Regions from separate parts of the Alteromonas sp. McT4-15 genome, predicted to be linked through region 2. Evidence: predicted binding sites of a transcription regulator. Region 2 holds the regulator's gene; each other region holds the start of a gene.
What was found. The regulator FNR, encoded in region 2, switches genes on or off when oxygen is low (the NO sensors DNR and NnrR bind a similar motif). The targets are predictions, from matches to a motif close to TTGATCTAGATCAA.
Positions count from the first base shown of each region.

Region 1: the regulator FNR is predicted to act here: its motif matches at 2,023-2,036, upstream of ccoG (cytochrome c oxidase accessory protein CcoG).
Region 3: the regulator FNR is predicted to act here: its motif matches at 2,562-2,575, upstream of apt (adenine phosphoribosyltransferase).

Region 1 is NZ_JAJALG010000028.1:5,988-10,967, forward strand. It holds gene LHL20_RS16065 (acyl-CoA dehydrogenase family protein) at 1-522, shown strand, start outside; gene LHL20_RS16070 (DUF3016 domain-containing protein) at 654-1,187, opposite strand; gene LHL20_RS16075 (hypothetical protein) at 1,309-1,680, opposite strand; gene ccoG (cytochrome c oxidase accessory protein CcoG) at 2,101-3,531, shown strand; gene LHL20_RS16085 (serine/threonine protein kinase) at 3,528-4,511, shown strand; cobalamin riboswitch at 4,529-4,810, shown strand; gene LHL20_RS16090 (TonB-dependent receptor plug domain-containing protein) at 4,899-4,980, shown strand, end outside.
Region 2 is NZ_JAJALG010000044.1:13,853-18,832, forward strand. It holds gene LHL20_RS19035 (heavy metal translocating P-type ATPase) at 1-1,534, shown strand, start outside; gene ccoS (cbb3-type cytochrome oxidase assembly protein CcoS) at 1,536-1,814, shown strand; gene LHL20_RS19045 (sulfite exporter TauE/SafE family protein) at 1,801-2,460, shown strand; gene fnr (fumarate/nitrate reduction transcriptional regulator Fnr) at 2,512-3,252, shown strand; gene uspE (universal stress protein UspE) at 3,423-4,346, shown strand; gene ttcA (tRNA 2-thiocytidine(32) synthetase TtcA) at 4,493-4,980, shown strand, end outside.
Region 3 is NZ_JAJALG010000057.1:1,337-6,316, reverse strand. It holds gene dnaX (DNA polymerase III subunit gamma/tau) at 1-1,927, opposite strand, end outside; gene apt (adenine phosphoribosyltransferase) at 1,975-2,511, opposite strand; gene LHL20_RS20070 (HvfC family RiPP maturation protein) at 2,807-3,577, opposite strand; gene LHL20_RS20065 (HvfB family MNIO-type RiPP peptide maturase) at 3,574-4,425, opposite strand; gene LHL20_RS20060 (HvfA family oxazolone/thioamide-modified RiPP metallophore) at 4,559-4,980, opposite strand, start outside.

The DNA.
Region 1 (4,980 bases), on a different contig from region 2:
TTCGGTGGCCATGGGTTTATTCGCGAATGGGGCATGGAGCAGTTGATGCGCGACGTTCGCATTGCCATGCTTTACGAGGGTACCAATGGTATTCAGGCGCTTGACCTAATCGGCAGAAAACTCACTCGCGATGGTGGTCAAATGATGGAGGCGACTTACAGTGCATTTAATGCCCTTGTTGCTGACATTCAAGACGCTGAAAGCAAGGCATTGGCGCAGGGTATCTTAGATGACTGGCGCGCTTCATCTGCAGATTGTTTGGGTATGGATGCAACCACAGCAGCATCAGCGGCATGCGATTACCTTGCCTACAGCGCTTATTCACTCATTGGCGTACTGTGGTACAGCATGGCAGATACTGCACAACGCGGTGACAATGCGGTACTTGCTGCATCAAAACAAAAAACGCGCGATTTCTATATTGAGCGAATTTTACCTCGTCGTGATGCACATAAAGCGGCTTATCTGGCAGGCCCAGACAGCACACTTGCAGTAGCGGGTAGTGAGTTTGATTACCTGTAATTAGCGGTATTGTACGCACTAAAAAGGTCGCTCTTGGCGACCTTTTTGTTGCTATTTACCATTAGATCGTTGGATACAAATATTCTGCTCACTCGCAGTCCTGCTGTACCTAAACGTTAATTCGTTATACGTTAATTGTTGGCGGCAACCTGCTGTTTAAGAAAAGTATCTGAAAACCATTCATCTAACATGGTTTTTTCGTAAGACAAAGATTCGTTACGATGGCGTCGTATGTTTGATTCCATAAAATCCATGTCTTTTATTTTCACTTCATCTTCGCTTGCCACTACCTCACCCGCTGCGTCAGTGAGTGTATAACTAAATGTCATTTTCGGAATATCAATACGACGGATGACTCGAATATCATTTGCACCTGCATTACCAAACCCAACAAATTGACTTGGCCATACTTCTCCGGCTAAATCGACGTTGGTTACAGTAATCGACAGTACTTGAGATTCAGGTAAGTCTGCTGCTAGCTCTACAATATGCGCTTCAAGCTCATTCAGCGTTCGCTCTCTAAAGCGCTTACGCGATTCGTTTGACGGCCTTACATCGGAATATGATTCAGGCTCTTCCCAAGTAATTTTTACTTCTGCTGCATGGGAAGGCTCAGCCGTAACACCATAGCCTAACAATGCTACGCAACTTAACCCTACTAACACACTTGTTTTATTCACGCTAATGCTCCTCTTTGCAGGCACTCAACATTCGTACGCAATGCACAACAATTTGGTTGATACTCCATAAAATAGTGCGCGTGTACTAGAGCGTCTTGTATGAACTCTAGTTAACGCGAGCGTCTTGAATGAACGGTGACTGTTTAATGATTAGGCAAAGGTGTGCGCGTTTAGTTCCCGTGAAATTTGGGTTAATGTCATCTTTCTCACAATAGGTTCGGTGGAAGCGGTGCACGGTAGTGGCGTCTTGTGTTATCTCTAACACATAGCTTTGCTGGTAAGGCTTTAACGGACTTAACTGACTATTTATTTGAATGCGCAATGTTTCCAATTTTTCTCGCTCTGGCATAGTTGCCATCTCCGCCAGCCAATTAGAAATGGAGTTTTGTATATCTTCAAATAAATACTGAGCAAACGGCGAGCGCAGCACAATAACTAAAACAATAATTTCAGCAGCGATGATAAAAAAGCGTAACATGACTTCTCAGCTAATTATGACAGACATTTAAGACTATTCAGTGCATGTTTCCCCACAGAAGCGACTATCACTGAGTATAGACCACGAATAACTGTACAGGAAACAGGCGAGTATTTACTACTCTTTATATGCGTTATTACCTATTAATAACGCTCCTTGTCACGATAATGTCGCATATTGATAATAAAGCTGCCTCTATATGACTGTAAATACACTGAATCATACGCAAGTATATGAAATTAGGTTTATAGTCACTTAAGCTGTTCATTAATCGCACCCAAATGAATTCTGAAGTTTCAGTATTGACTGAAACTTTGAAAGTATGGATGATGCCCACCATCATTGATCTACATTAAATATCATGTAGCGCAAACTGTTATACTGCTAAGGCAGTTTGGCAATGTCAGCTAAGGTTTTATTATGAATGAACAAATACCGGTAAAAAATGTAACACCGGTAAAGGTACATAAACCCAAAGGTGCTACCGAGGGCAAGCGTTACGACTCTCGCAGCCGCATTTATGTTCGCGCGGTGCAAGGTCCCCTAGAGTCTTTTAGGCGCTTTTTCGGCCTTTTCTTTTTAGCGCTCTTCGCCGTCATTCCCTGGATTTCATACAATGGCCAGCAAGCCGTATTACTCGATATTGGCGAGCAGCGTTTTACCATATTTTCTTTGACACTGTGGCCGCAAGACCTAACCCTGCTTGCCTATATTTTTATTGTTTCGGCATTTGCCTTGTTCTTTGTGACCACCTTTGCAGGGCGAGTATGGTGCGGTTTTATGTGCCCGCAAACCACATGGGTTTACATCTATACCTGGTTTGAGGAAAAGTGCGAAGGCCCAAGAAACAAGCGCATTGCACTAGACGCCAGACCCATGGATGCCGATAAATTTTTGCGAAAAACAGCTAAGCATACTGCGTGGGTTTTAGTTGCCTTACTTACAGCGCTAACGTTCGTAGGCTACTTCACGCCTATTGCCAGTTTGTTTGTGGACTTTTTTACTTTCGATACCAGTTTTTGGGCGGCGTTTTCAGTCATCTTTTTTGCGGTATGTACATACGGTAACGCAGGTTATATGCGCGAGATAATGTGTACGCATATATGTCCGTACGCGCGTTTTCAATCAGCTATGTTCGACAAAGATACGTTTACCGTATCGTACAACCCCAATCGCGGTGAACAACGGGGCCCTCGCCCTCGCAAGCTTTCTCATGAGCAAGTAAAAGAAAAAGGCCTTGGAGACTGCATCGATTGTAACCTGTGCGTGCAGGTGTGCCCCACCGGCATTGATATTCGAAATGGCCTTCAATATGAGTGCATCAACTGCGGTGCATGCGTTGATGCTTGTAACGGCGTGATGGACAAAATGGGTTACCCCAAAGGCCTTATAAGCTTTACTTCAGAAGAAGAACTGTCTGGAGGCAAAACACATATAATACGGCCTAAGCTTATTGGATATTTTGTGGTCCTCGTCATTATGATGGGATTGCTGTTTGCCAATATCTGGACACGTAGCCCCACCGAAGTGGACATTATTCGCGATAGAAATTCGCTGTACCGCGAGACCAATGAAGGATTAATTGAGAATGTTTACACCATTAAAGTGTTAAACAAAACTCAACAAACGCATACCTATACAGTAACCATTAAAGGTTTGCCTGATTATCAGTACATTGGCGAGCAAGAGGTAACCGTGGAAGGCGGTGCGGTTTATAGCACGCCGATTTCGGTTGCAACCGACGCCTATAATCTGGAAGATACCGTTACCGATATATTTATTAGCGTAACCACCACCATTGATGGAGAAACGGTTACTGTTGATGAACCAACCAAATTTCTTTATCGATGACAGATTTTTCATTTTCGGGGCTTAGTCCCGACACCATCTTAGATGCCCTGGAGTCACAGGGCATTTTTTTACAAAGTGGGCTGCTAGCACTGAACAGCTACGAAAACAGGGTGTATCAATTCCTAGCTGAAGATGGACAACGCTATGTTGCCAAGTTCTATCGACCCGCGCGTTGGACAGATGCCCAAATTTTAGAGGAACACGCGTTTGCGCAAGCGCTGCTGGAAAACGAAATTCCACTCGCTGCGCCACTTAAACTGAACGGCGAGACACTGCATCATCACATTGTTGACGGCACAGACTACCGGTTTGCACTCTTTCCTTCTGTGGGTGGAAGGCAGTTTGAAAATGATAATCTTGATCAACTAGAGTGGATGGGACGATTTATAGGACGCATTCACCGCATAGCACAAGCTACCCCCTTCGCCCATCGCCCTACTATCGATGTTGAAAGCTACCTTGACGAACCAAAGCGAGTATTAGAGCAAAGCACGCTATTGCCAGCGCATTTAAAGACCGCGTTTTTTGCTATTCTCAACCCCGTTATTGAAGCAACTAAAAAAGTGTATCGCCCTTCATCATCTATCCGCCTGCACGGCGACTGTCATCCAGGCAATATTTTATGGCGTGACGGCCCAACATTTGTCGATTTAGATGACTGCAGGATGGGCCCCGCTATTCAAGATTTGTGGATGATGCTAAGTGGCGACCGCCAGCAACAATTACTGCAATTAGATACACTGGTAGAAGCTTATGAAGAGTTTCACCCTTTTGATACGAGTCAGTTAACTTTGATTGAGCCGCTTCGCGCTATGCGTATGGTCCATTATATGGCGTGGTTATCACGTAGATGGGAAGATCCCGCTTTTCCGCGTGCGTTTCCATGGTTCGCTGAAGACAAGTATTGGGAAGGCCAAATTCTGGCACTTAAGGAGCAACTTGCGGCCTTGCAAGAGCCGCCACTTAAGCTCGGGTTTTAAACCACACACCTTTTCTATATACTGCGTGACGCGTAGGTGCGCCAATAACAATTAAGTTCTGCGGTTATTGGCGTTAAACGGGAAATCAGTGTAAACCTGATGCTGCCCCCGCAACGGTAAACTCAATGTCACATTAGACATTTTCTTTTCATACACCACTGTCTTTGTTGTCGCCATGTGCTTAAGTATCAAGTGCAAAAACGGCGACCGTTTTCAAGATGGGAAGGTAAAAGAGCCAACATGTGCGCTACACACATTGGTGAGTAAGCCCGGATACCGGCCTGTGCTTCACGGTAAGCTCGCAGTCGCATTTGCAAGCGCAGCAAGCTTACTTCCACATCAACATGTGCTCGGGCGGAGCGCATTAAAGAAAATACATAAAGAACCATGCGTATACACTTTACTTATGCTGCAGTTACCGCTGCGGTACTTTCGTGCGTAAGCACGTCTGCATTATCTCAAGAAACCA
Region 2 (4,980 bases):
CCGATTTTTAGAACATAGAAGCCGTCATCGTGCTGCGCAAATATCCGCGAATATGATGCAGTATGTGCCTGTGTCGGCTACCAAAGTAAATTCAGACGGTTCAATAAGTGAATGTCTCGCCAAGCAACTTGCTGTAGGCGATGTTGTACTAGTAAAACCCGGTGAAACAGTGCCTATTGACGGTACCGTAGTTGACGGTGTGGCATCGGTAGATGAATCTATGCTTACCGGCGAGTTTAATCCTGTCGCGAAAAGTGAGAAAAGTACCGTATATGGAGGTACCGTTTGCCAAGATGGCACCCTCACGGTTACCGTTTCTCAAACACTCAAAAATGCACTGGTGAATCAAATTGTTCGCCTTCAAGCGAGTGCGATGGCAAGCAAACCCAAAGCAGCGCAATTAGCCGATAATTTCTCGCGCTATTTTGTTAGCGCTGTATTGGTTATTGCAGGTTTAACTTATGGCTACTGGAGTTTGCAAGGTAGCGAAGATGCATTTTGGATAACAATATCTGTACTAGTAGCAACCTGCCCTTGCGCATTAGGGCTTGCGACACCGTCAGCACTTACATGCGCAATGGCGAAACTAAACCGCCAAGGTATATTGTTAAAACGCGCTGATGCACTTGAACAAATCACCACAATCGACACCATAGCCCTTGATAAAACAGGTACGCTTACAGAAGGTAAATTTACACTCACCCAACGCTGGTTTGCTGATGGTGTTGATGAAAACGGCGTTATGAACATTGCAATGGCACTAGAAATGCGTTCGGAGCACCCGATAGCCAAAGCATTTATTACCAAGAGCGAACCAGGCAGCCAACCGCCACATCAAGTAGAACAATTTACTGTTACACCAGGGGGTGGTATCACCGGTGTAATAAATAACGCACAATTTATGATGGGAAGTGCATCATTTGTAGAAGTCGACACTGCGCTTGTTCCAATAAACGCAAACGTGTATCTCACTGTTAACGGGAAGCTTTTAGGGGCATTTGAGGTCAGTGATACGTTACGAAAAGACACCAAAACCACCCTTAATGCCCTTGGGAAGCATAACTCACTTATTGTGCTTAGCGGTGATACCCAACACAATGTAGATACCCTATCACAGCACCTTCCCATACAGCTTGCAAAAGGTGGTCTTACTCCTGAAGATAAGTTTCACGAAGTACAGGCAATGCAAGCCAGCGGAAAAAAAGTGATGATGATGGGGGATGGTATTAATGATGCACCGGTCTTAGCTAGCGCCGATGTGGCTATAGCGGTGGGTAATGCAACGGATGTAGCGAAAACCGCCGCCGATGTTATCTTACTTGGCGATCAGTTACTTTCTGTTCCAGAGTTAATTACCACCGCCAAGCAAGTAAAACAAAAAATTAGGCAAAATATTGGCTGGTCTGTAGGTTACAACATTCTGATTCTACCATTTGCTGTATCTGGTTTGCTTTCGCCTTGGATGGCTGTGGTAGGCATGTCACTAAGTTCTATTATTGTGGTGACAAACTCAACCCGACTATTGAGTAAGTAGCATGAGCATTATTTACGTCCTTATACCCATCGCCATCATTATCGTGGCCGTCGCTATCGTTATTTTCTTTTGGGCTGTAAAGTCCAATCAGTTTGAAGACCTCGATCGTCAAGGCTACAGTATTTTGTTTGATGATGATCTGTCGCCAGAGGAAAAACAACTTGCAGAACAACGTAAGAAACTGCAAGAAAAAGAAGAATTAACTCACTTATCTAAACACACGAACACAGCGAAAACATCAGTCAATCAACCTGAAAACGAGACTCATGGAAGGCATTAATTACTTTTCTGCCTTTCTTATTGGCCTCGCAGGCGGCGTTCACTGTGTAGGAATGTGTGGGGGTATTGTAACCGCACTACGAATGGTTACCCCCAAAGGCATTTCCCCCTTCCCCTATACACTGACTTATAATATTGGGCGCATTGTGAGTTATACCATCGCAGGCGGTATAACTGGTTTTTTTGGAAAAATTGCCGCTGATTATATTCCCCTCGCGAATTATGCACTTTCACTGATTAGCGGCATCATGCTACTGCTATTGGCATGCTATCTCGGGCAGTGGTATACCGGCTTAACCAAACTAGAACGGTTGGGCAACGGAATATTTAAAAAAATACAGCCTTACTCTAAACGTTTTTTACCATTTAGGACGCCGCTGAGCGCCTTTCCCTACGGCTTTATTTGGGGATGGTTACCGTGCGGGTTAGTGTATTCGACATTAACATGGTCATTGGCTTCTGGCAGTGCCTTGCAAGGTAGCGCAATTATGTTCTTCTTTGGGTTAGGCACATTGCCTACACTGATTGCGACAAGCTTGGGTAGCCAATGGTTGATCTCAGGATTTAAAAACATATTGGTTAGACAAGGGATCGCGAGCATAATGGCTATATATGCTGTTTATCTGATTTATCGCGCAATCGCCTAAATCTTGCGGTATCATAACAAAGTAAACCCTGTAATTTGTGAGTTAGTATTTATGAGCAAAGGAAGCCAATTCTCTATACATTGTCAAAACTGCAGTTTCAGTCATTTATGTCTACCAGTGGCATTGAATAAGACAGAAATTGAGTCTCTTGATGACATTATTGAGCGTAAAAAACCACTCCATAAGGGCGATACGCTTATCCAAACTGGCGATACCTTTCGTTCACTCTTTGCTGTTCGCACAGGCTCATTTAAGTCTTTTGTTACAAACAAAGAAGGTGAAGAGCAGATAACAGGTTTTCACTTTCCTGGCGATATCATAGGCTTTGATGCACTACGTGAAAATCAGCATCAAAGCTACACGCAGGCTCTTGAAACTGCAATGGTGTGCGAACTTCCCTACGAAACGTTAGATGAAATGTCAGTACAATTTCCAAAACTTCGTCACCAGATTATGAGCTTCATGAGTGCGGAAATTAAGCAAGATCACGATATGATTATGCTGTTAAATAAACGCACAGCCCAAGAACGTCTCTTATATTTCATCTCGCATTTGTCTCAACGTTTTGAAGAACGTGGTTTTTCACACAGAGAGTTTCACTTAACGATGACACGTAATGAAATAGGTAACTATTTAGGTTTGACTATCGAAACGATAAGTCGCCTGTTAAGTCGCTTCCAAAAAGACGGTATTATCAAGGTAGATGGCAAGCTTATTACTATTTTAGATTTTGATCGACTTAGTACAAAACTAGAAGCGCTTAACGGTCCCAGCGTTGTGTGTAACGGTTAGGAACCCTAATCAACAACTGATAACAAGATTAAGATTGGCGCTTTGAAAGCGCCTTTTTTATTTATTGATCTAAAACAACTAACGTTTTTAGTATTGTCGTTTACACTTACCTTAAGCGTCCAACTTATTTATAAAACTAAATACTAAGCTTTTGTTTATAAGGGGTAGTTATGATTGAGTACAAACGCATCCTTGCTGTTGTTGATGCCGAGCGAGACAACCAACCTGCCTTAAGCAGGGCCTACGAATTAGCGTCAAAATTGGGCGCTTCAGTAACAGCCATGATGGTGGTATACGATCTCTCTTATGACATGACCACTATGCTTAGCCCTGATGAAAGAGAGTCAATGCGCGACGCCGTCACTAACGAACACGCCAAATGGCTATCAGGAGAGCTTCACAAGCAAGGCTATGGAGAAACTGATATTGTTGTTGAGTGGAATAATCGCGCCTATGAATCAATTATTCATTATGCCTTGGACAATCAAATCGATTTAGTGGTTAAAGCAACTAAGAAACATGATGACTTGGCATCCGTTATATTTACGCCCACAGACTGGCACCTGATGCGTAAATGCCCTCGTCCAGTATTATTGGTAAAAGAGCACGATTGGCCAGAAGGTGGCGAAATTATTGCTGCTGTAAACGTAGGTACTGAAGACGACGAACATGCTGCGCTCAATGATAAAATTACCGTTATTGCCAACGACTATGCGTCGCTTTTAAAAGGGAATGTCAATCTTGTTAACAGCTACCCTTCTACACCGCTAAATATTGCTATTGAAGTCCCTGAGTTCGACCCTGACACTTATCATGATGCGGTTAAGCAACACCACCAGAATGAAATGCGCGCCCATGCACTTAAATATGGTGTACCTGATAATAAATGCGTAGTTAAAGAAGGATTGCCAGAAAAGGTTATCCCCATGGTTGCAAAAGACATTGACGCAGAACTCGTTATCATCGGCACAGTTGGCAGAGTTGGCATTTCAGCCGCTTTGATTGGTAATACTGCAGAACATGTTATCGATGAACTGAACTGCGATGTGTTGGCACTCAAGCCCGACGGTTTTGTATCACCGTTGGCAAACTAAGTGCTGTGCAAAGTAGGATGTCATTATTTTGAACGAACAAGAACTCTGAACGAACAATAGCGAATAAATTAACGTGCGCAGGCATGGTTTCGAAAAGGTGCTTTATTGTATAATGTGCTTTTTATTACAAACCAAGCTAGTTAATTATGAGTCTAGGCACAAATGGTGCTGATGCGGCGCCTCTAAATGCGACGCAAAGTAAGCAAAAGTACAACTTCAACAAACTTCAAAAACGCCTTCGCCGAAATGTGGGTAAAGCCATTGGCGATTTTGGAATGATTGAAAATAATGACAAGGTAATGGTGTGCCTATCAGGCGGTAAAGACAGTTACACCATGCTCGACATTCTTTTATTCTTAAAGAAGATTGCGCCTATTCACTTTGATATTGTTGCCGTAAACCTAGACCAGAAACAGCCCGGTTTCCCGGAGCATATTTTGCCTGAGTATCTAGATAGCATTGGTGTCGATTACAAAATCGTCGAAGAAGACACCTATTCAATTGTTAAAGATAAAATTCCTGAAGGTAAAACAACCTGCTCACTTTGCTCTCGTTTGCGTCGCGGTATTTTGTATCGCACTGCGAAAGAATTAGGAGCAACTAAAATTGCACTTGGCCATCACCGTGATGACAT
Region 3 (4,980 bases), on a different contig from region 2:
CTGCCGAACCTCCAGCAACGCTGACCTCGTCAACCGCATCAGCGCTGGGTTCGCTACCTCCGTTGGACTCGCTGGATTCATTATCTAGTGAAGAAGGTGTCGCTGTTTTTACAAATCGAGCCTGAATCTCGCCTGCGCTTGCCAGCCCAGAGCTAGTTCCATTACCAGTTGCTTTACTGTCTGCCTCTTCGGCCTTGCGCTGTTTAAGCTTTTGACGAAGCGCCAACATGTCAGCCGTTGACGTCAATTGTTCTTCTGACGAAAGCACATTTGTGCTGGCTGATGAATTGTGTTCTTCAGGTACTTTCGCTTCAGAATGGACAGGTAGATCGACATTGTCGATGCCATAATCTGCATCATCGTCTGATGAAACTGGCATATCATCCATGTATGCATCTAACGGTGGTCCATCGAAACCGACATCTGAGACAAGCGTATCTGAAGTAGTATAATCAGGTGTAGATTGTTCGGCCAAAGCTTGGTCATGCACGGCGTGTTCTGACATTGCTTGGTTTGATGTGGCCTGTTCAGAAACCATGGCTTGTGACGACGGTGTCTCTAATGCGTCATTGTCAGACTTTTCATCTGGCTGGGGATGTACCGCGGTTTCTGTCTCATCAGAAACAACATGGCTGTCGTTGATTACGTCTTGCGTCTTTATCGAAGTTGCAGAAGTTTCGCTAGCATGCGTATCCTCCTGCTTACTGACGTTTCCCGGGCCACCACTTGGGTCTGGAGGTGATGTCGTTGAATTACTCTGATTAGCATTGGCATTGCCACTAATCGGCAATGCAACGTCGCTGTTTCCCGACGCTATATCGGAAGCCGTATCAGCAAGCGGCGCAGAGGGCGCAAACGTCATCATGCGCATTAACGTCATTTCAAAAGCACTTTTACCGTCAGCAGCAAACGGTAAGTCTTTTCTGCCTTGTAGTGCAATTTGATAGAGTAATTGAACCTGCTCTGCAGGTATTGTTTTGGCTAGCTGATAAATAGCTTTTGCAGACGTCGTCTCTAGTTTGCACGCTTCTGGAACCCACTGTGTAAGGGCAATTTGATGCAAAAGACTCGCAAGCTCACCATGTACATTGTCATAATCAGGCGCTTGCTCAGCAATGTCGTTGACCAGTTGCAGCACGACTGCCGCGCTTTTGCTCACCACAGCATGAATGACTTTTAACAGCTGGTTTTTATCCATCAGGCCAAGCATGTCTGTCACAATTGATGCGACGACTTGATTACCACCTTGGGCAATAGCTTGGTCAGTCAAACTTAATGCATCACGCATACTGCCTTGTGCAGCTCGTGCCAACAAAGCAAGTGCTTGAGGTTCAAACGGAAGCTGTTCGTGTTCAAGAATATGAGACAACTGCCCTACGATCTGCTCACGCGACATCGCTTTCAGATTAAACTGTAAGCAGCGCGATAAAATCGTTATCGGTAACTTTTGCGGATCGGTAGTCGCCAGCAAAAATTTGACGTGCGGTGGTGGCTCCTCAAGCGTTTTTAACAACGCATTGAAACTGTGCTTTGATAACATGTGCACCTCATCGATGAGGTAAACTTTGTATCTGCCCCGTGTAGGCTTGTATTGCACATTATCAAGAAGCTCTCGTGTATCTTCTACCTTCGTTCTTGATGCTGCGTCAATCTCGAGCAAATCAACATAATTGCCCTGCTCTATCTCTTTACAGGTATTACATTGACCACAAGGGTTTGCACCTTGACCTTCTTCACAATTAAGGCTCTTTGAAAAGATACGCGCAATAGTGGTTTTCCCTACACCGCGAGTACCTGTAAATAGGTACGCGTGATGTAAGCGATCGTTATCCAAAGCATTCGAAATGGCTGACACTACATGCTCTTGCCCTACAAGTTCACTGAACTTGCCTGGACGCCACTTCCTTGCTAATACCTGATAACTCATTATTACGTTTTTGGCCTTATGTGTTTTATGAGCAGTATCTGAGACGTTTATTCGCCTTCAAACTCGCAAATTGAATAACTTTCGATGTCTAGCGCAGAAAGTTTCTCACACCCGCCCAAATCCGGAAGGTTAATGACAAAGCCTGCGTGATTCACTTCACCACCAAGAGAGCGGATAAGCTTTGCAGAGGCTGCAATAGTGCCGCCAGTTGCTAGCAAGTCATCGATAAGAAGTACTTTATCGCCCGGTACAATAGCGTCTTTGTGAATTTCCAATGTATCGGTGCCATACTCAAGCTCATAGCTTTCACTAACCACTTCACGTGGAAGCTTATTTGGTTTTCTTACTGGCACGAAGCCGATGCCCATTTCGATAGCCAACGGCGCACCGAAAAGAAAACCACGCGCTTCTGTGCCCGCAATTTTAGTGAAGCCCATGCCTTGATACTTTTCAACAAGCAATGAGATACAGCTACTGAACGCTTTGTGATCTTCCAAAACGCTGGTTACATCTCTAAATAAAATACCCGGCTTTGGATAGTCAGGTACGGTTTTTACTACTGATTTAATATATTCTGCAGTCACAATATTGCCTTGAATGTCTGCGTTATAACCAGAAGGTAAACCAGCCGGCGATGATATGCATCAACGGAAACGCGATTAGAGTTACGAGCGATGCTAGAAAGTACCACTTATTATAGACTTCTTTGAAATCTGAATTGTCAGCCATTTGCACTACCTAAACAATTTTATGAACAAAAAAATGGTGCTAAATGTTAATCGAAAGCAAGCGCGATTGACAGCGCTAATGTGGTTGATCGCTCACTTTCGATACAGATCATGGCTAAAGTTTAATATAACGCGAATAAATGGCGTATAGTTAATCGACAGTGGCAGGCATTATGATGCCTTTTTGCAGCATTTCGGCTATGGTTTGGTGCATTCCGGACACCAAAGCATCCTTTGGTATTTGAGGAAGCTGGTCTTGTAGTAACTTACTGAGATCATCAAACGTCGCACCACTTTCTTGTTGTTCCAGTGTATTAAGCAGTATTGCAGTAACCGGGTTAATGTTGGCAAATTGGACATCGCACTGAGCATCGCGATAAACAACATAAAACTGCTGCTCTGGCGCGGTATCTTCAGGCATATAGTCATCACCAATCAAATGAACTGCATACGAATAGCCTGCTAATGAGGCATAGGGCGACACTTTAATTGCTTGTACATTTTGCCCCTCTTTGTAAAAGGCAGCCGTGTCATCATTAGAGCGAATACTGACGTCTAACTCTAGCCATTCATAGTGCGCTAGCTCTGCACTAAACTCCGGCAACGCTATCGCCAGTTGAGGCGAGCAAGATAAATACTCGACAAACTCTTTACTAATTTCAGCAAAGTAGGGTGAGCGACACTCATGTTCTACGAAAAACTGTCTTACTAACGATTCCCACCCTTTTTCTCCATAAAGCTTAATAACTATGGATTTAAGCACGGGAAAGGCAGTGCTCACAAAGTTGTCGATATTGTTGAAAAATAGCGACTGATAAATTTCCATTCTTCGCGACTCTTCATCGCTGCGCTGCTGATAGGATGAAGGGTCTTTTATTGCATTAACAAATTCTGATTGTACAGATTGAAACGATTTATTCACGCCACGCTCCCGTTAAGCGCTTTAACGTCAATACTGTCAAACTGCTCTTGAATTTGCTTAATGCGACGTACCTCGGATAAGAGTGCGTCAATAGATGGAATATTGAAATCTCGCTCTAGTAGCGTTGGAAAAACACCATGTGTCGCATAGGCGTGCTCAAGCAACTTCCACACAGGCTCTATAACATCTGCGCCATGTGTGTCCACTTTTAAGTCTGCAGCTTCGTCGTAGTGCCCTGCGATGTGACCATACACTATTTTGTTAGTAGGAAGCCCTTCGATAAAGCGATGAGCATCGTACTTGTGGTTGATGCTATTTACGTAAACGTTGTTTACATCAAGTAGCATTAGACAGCCAGACTCTTGTATAACCGAATTAGTAAAGTCTAGCTCAGTCATTTCTTGACCCGGCGCAATATAGTAAGACACATTCTCTAACACCAGCGGGCGCTCAATAATATCTTGAACTTGCTTTATTCGAGAGACCACATGATGCACGGCTTCCTCAGTAAACGGGATTGGCATAAGGTCATACATATGACCATTGCCAGAGCAATAGCTTAAATGCTCACTGTACAAGTCGATATTGTGAGTATCTAAGAAGCGTTTTACGCTTTTGACAAATTCAACGTCTAATTTGTCGCTACTTCCGATAGAAAGCGATAAACCATGTGTAGTGAAAGGGGCTTGTTTTGAGGCTTGTTCAAACTGTTGTTGATAACGGCCCCCCAAAGGTATCCAATTTTCAGGGGCAACCTCCCAAAAATCGACTTCGTTTGGCAAAGACGGTAAAAGCTCGTCTAGCATTTCTCGTCTAAAGCCTAAACCAGCACCTTTGATAGCATTCATAATTTCCCCACTACTTCATTACCATTCAAAAAAAATGGCCATCGAATGACGGCCATTTTAGCAAAGCATTTACAAGATAATAGTTTGAATCACACTTCTGTAATTGACATTATCTCGCTAAATGAGACCTTGATTACATGCTTCCGCACTTACCTTCGCCACATTTACCTTCTTTAGCTTTTTTGTCGCCGCCGCACTTACCTTCGCCACATTTGCCTTCTTTGGCTTTCTTGTCGCCGCCACATTTACCTTCGCCGCACTTGCCTTCTTTTGCTTTTTTGTCGCCGCCGCATTTGCCTTCACCACACTTACCTTCGTGAGCTTTCTTGTCGCCGCCGCACTTGCCTTCACCACACTTGCCTTCTTTAGCTTTTTTGTCGCCGCCGCATTTGCCTTCGCCACACTTGCCTTCTTTCGCAGACTTATCGCCGCCACACTTGCCTTCACCACATTTGCCTTCCGCCGCAAATTGGCTGTAGCCTGATTCTAGTGACTGCATTCCAAATGGATTCACTTCAGCAACAGCAACCGTAGACGCCAAAGAGCCAATTACAA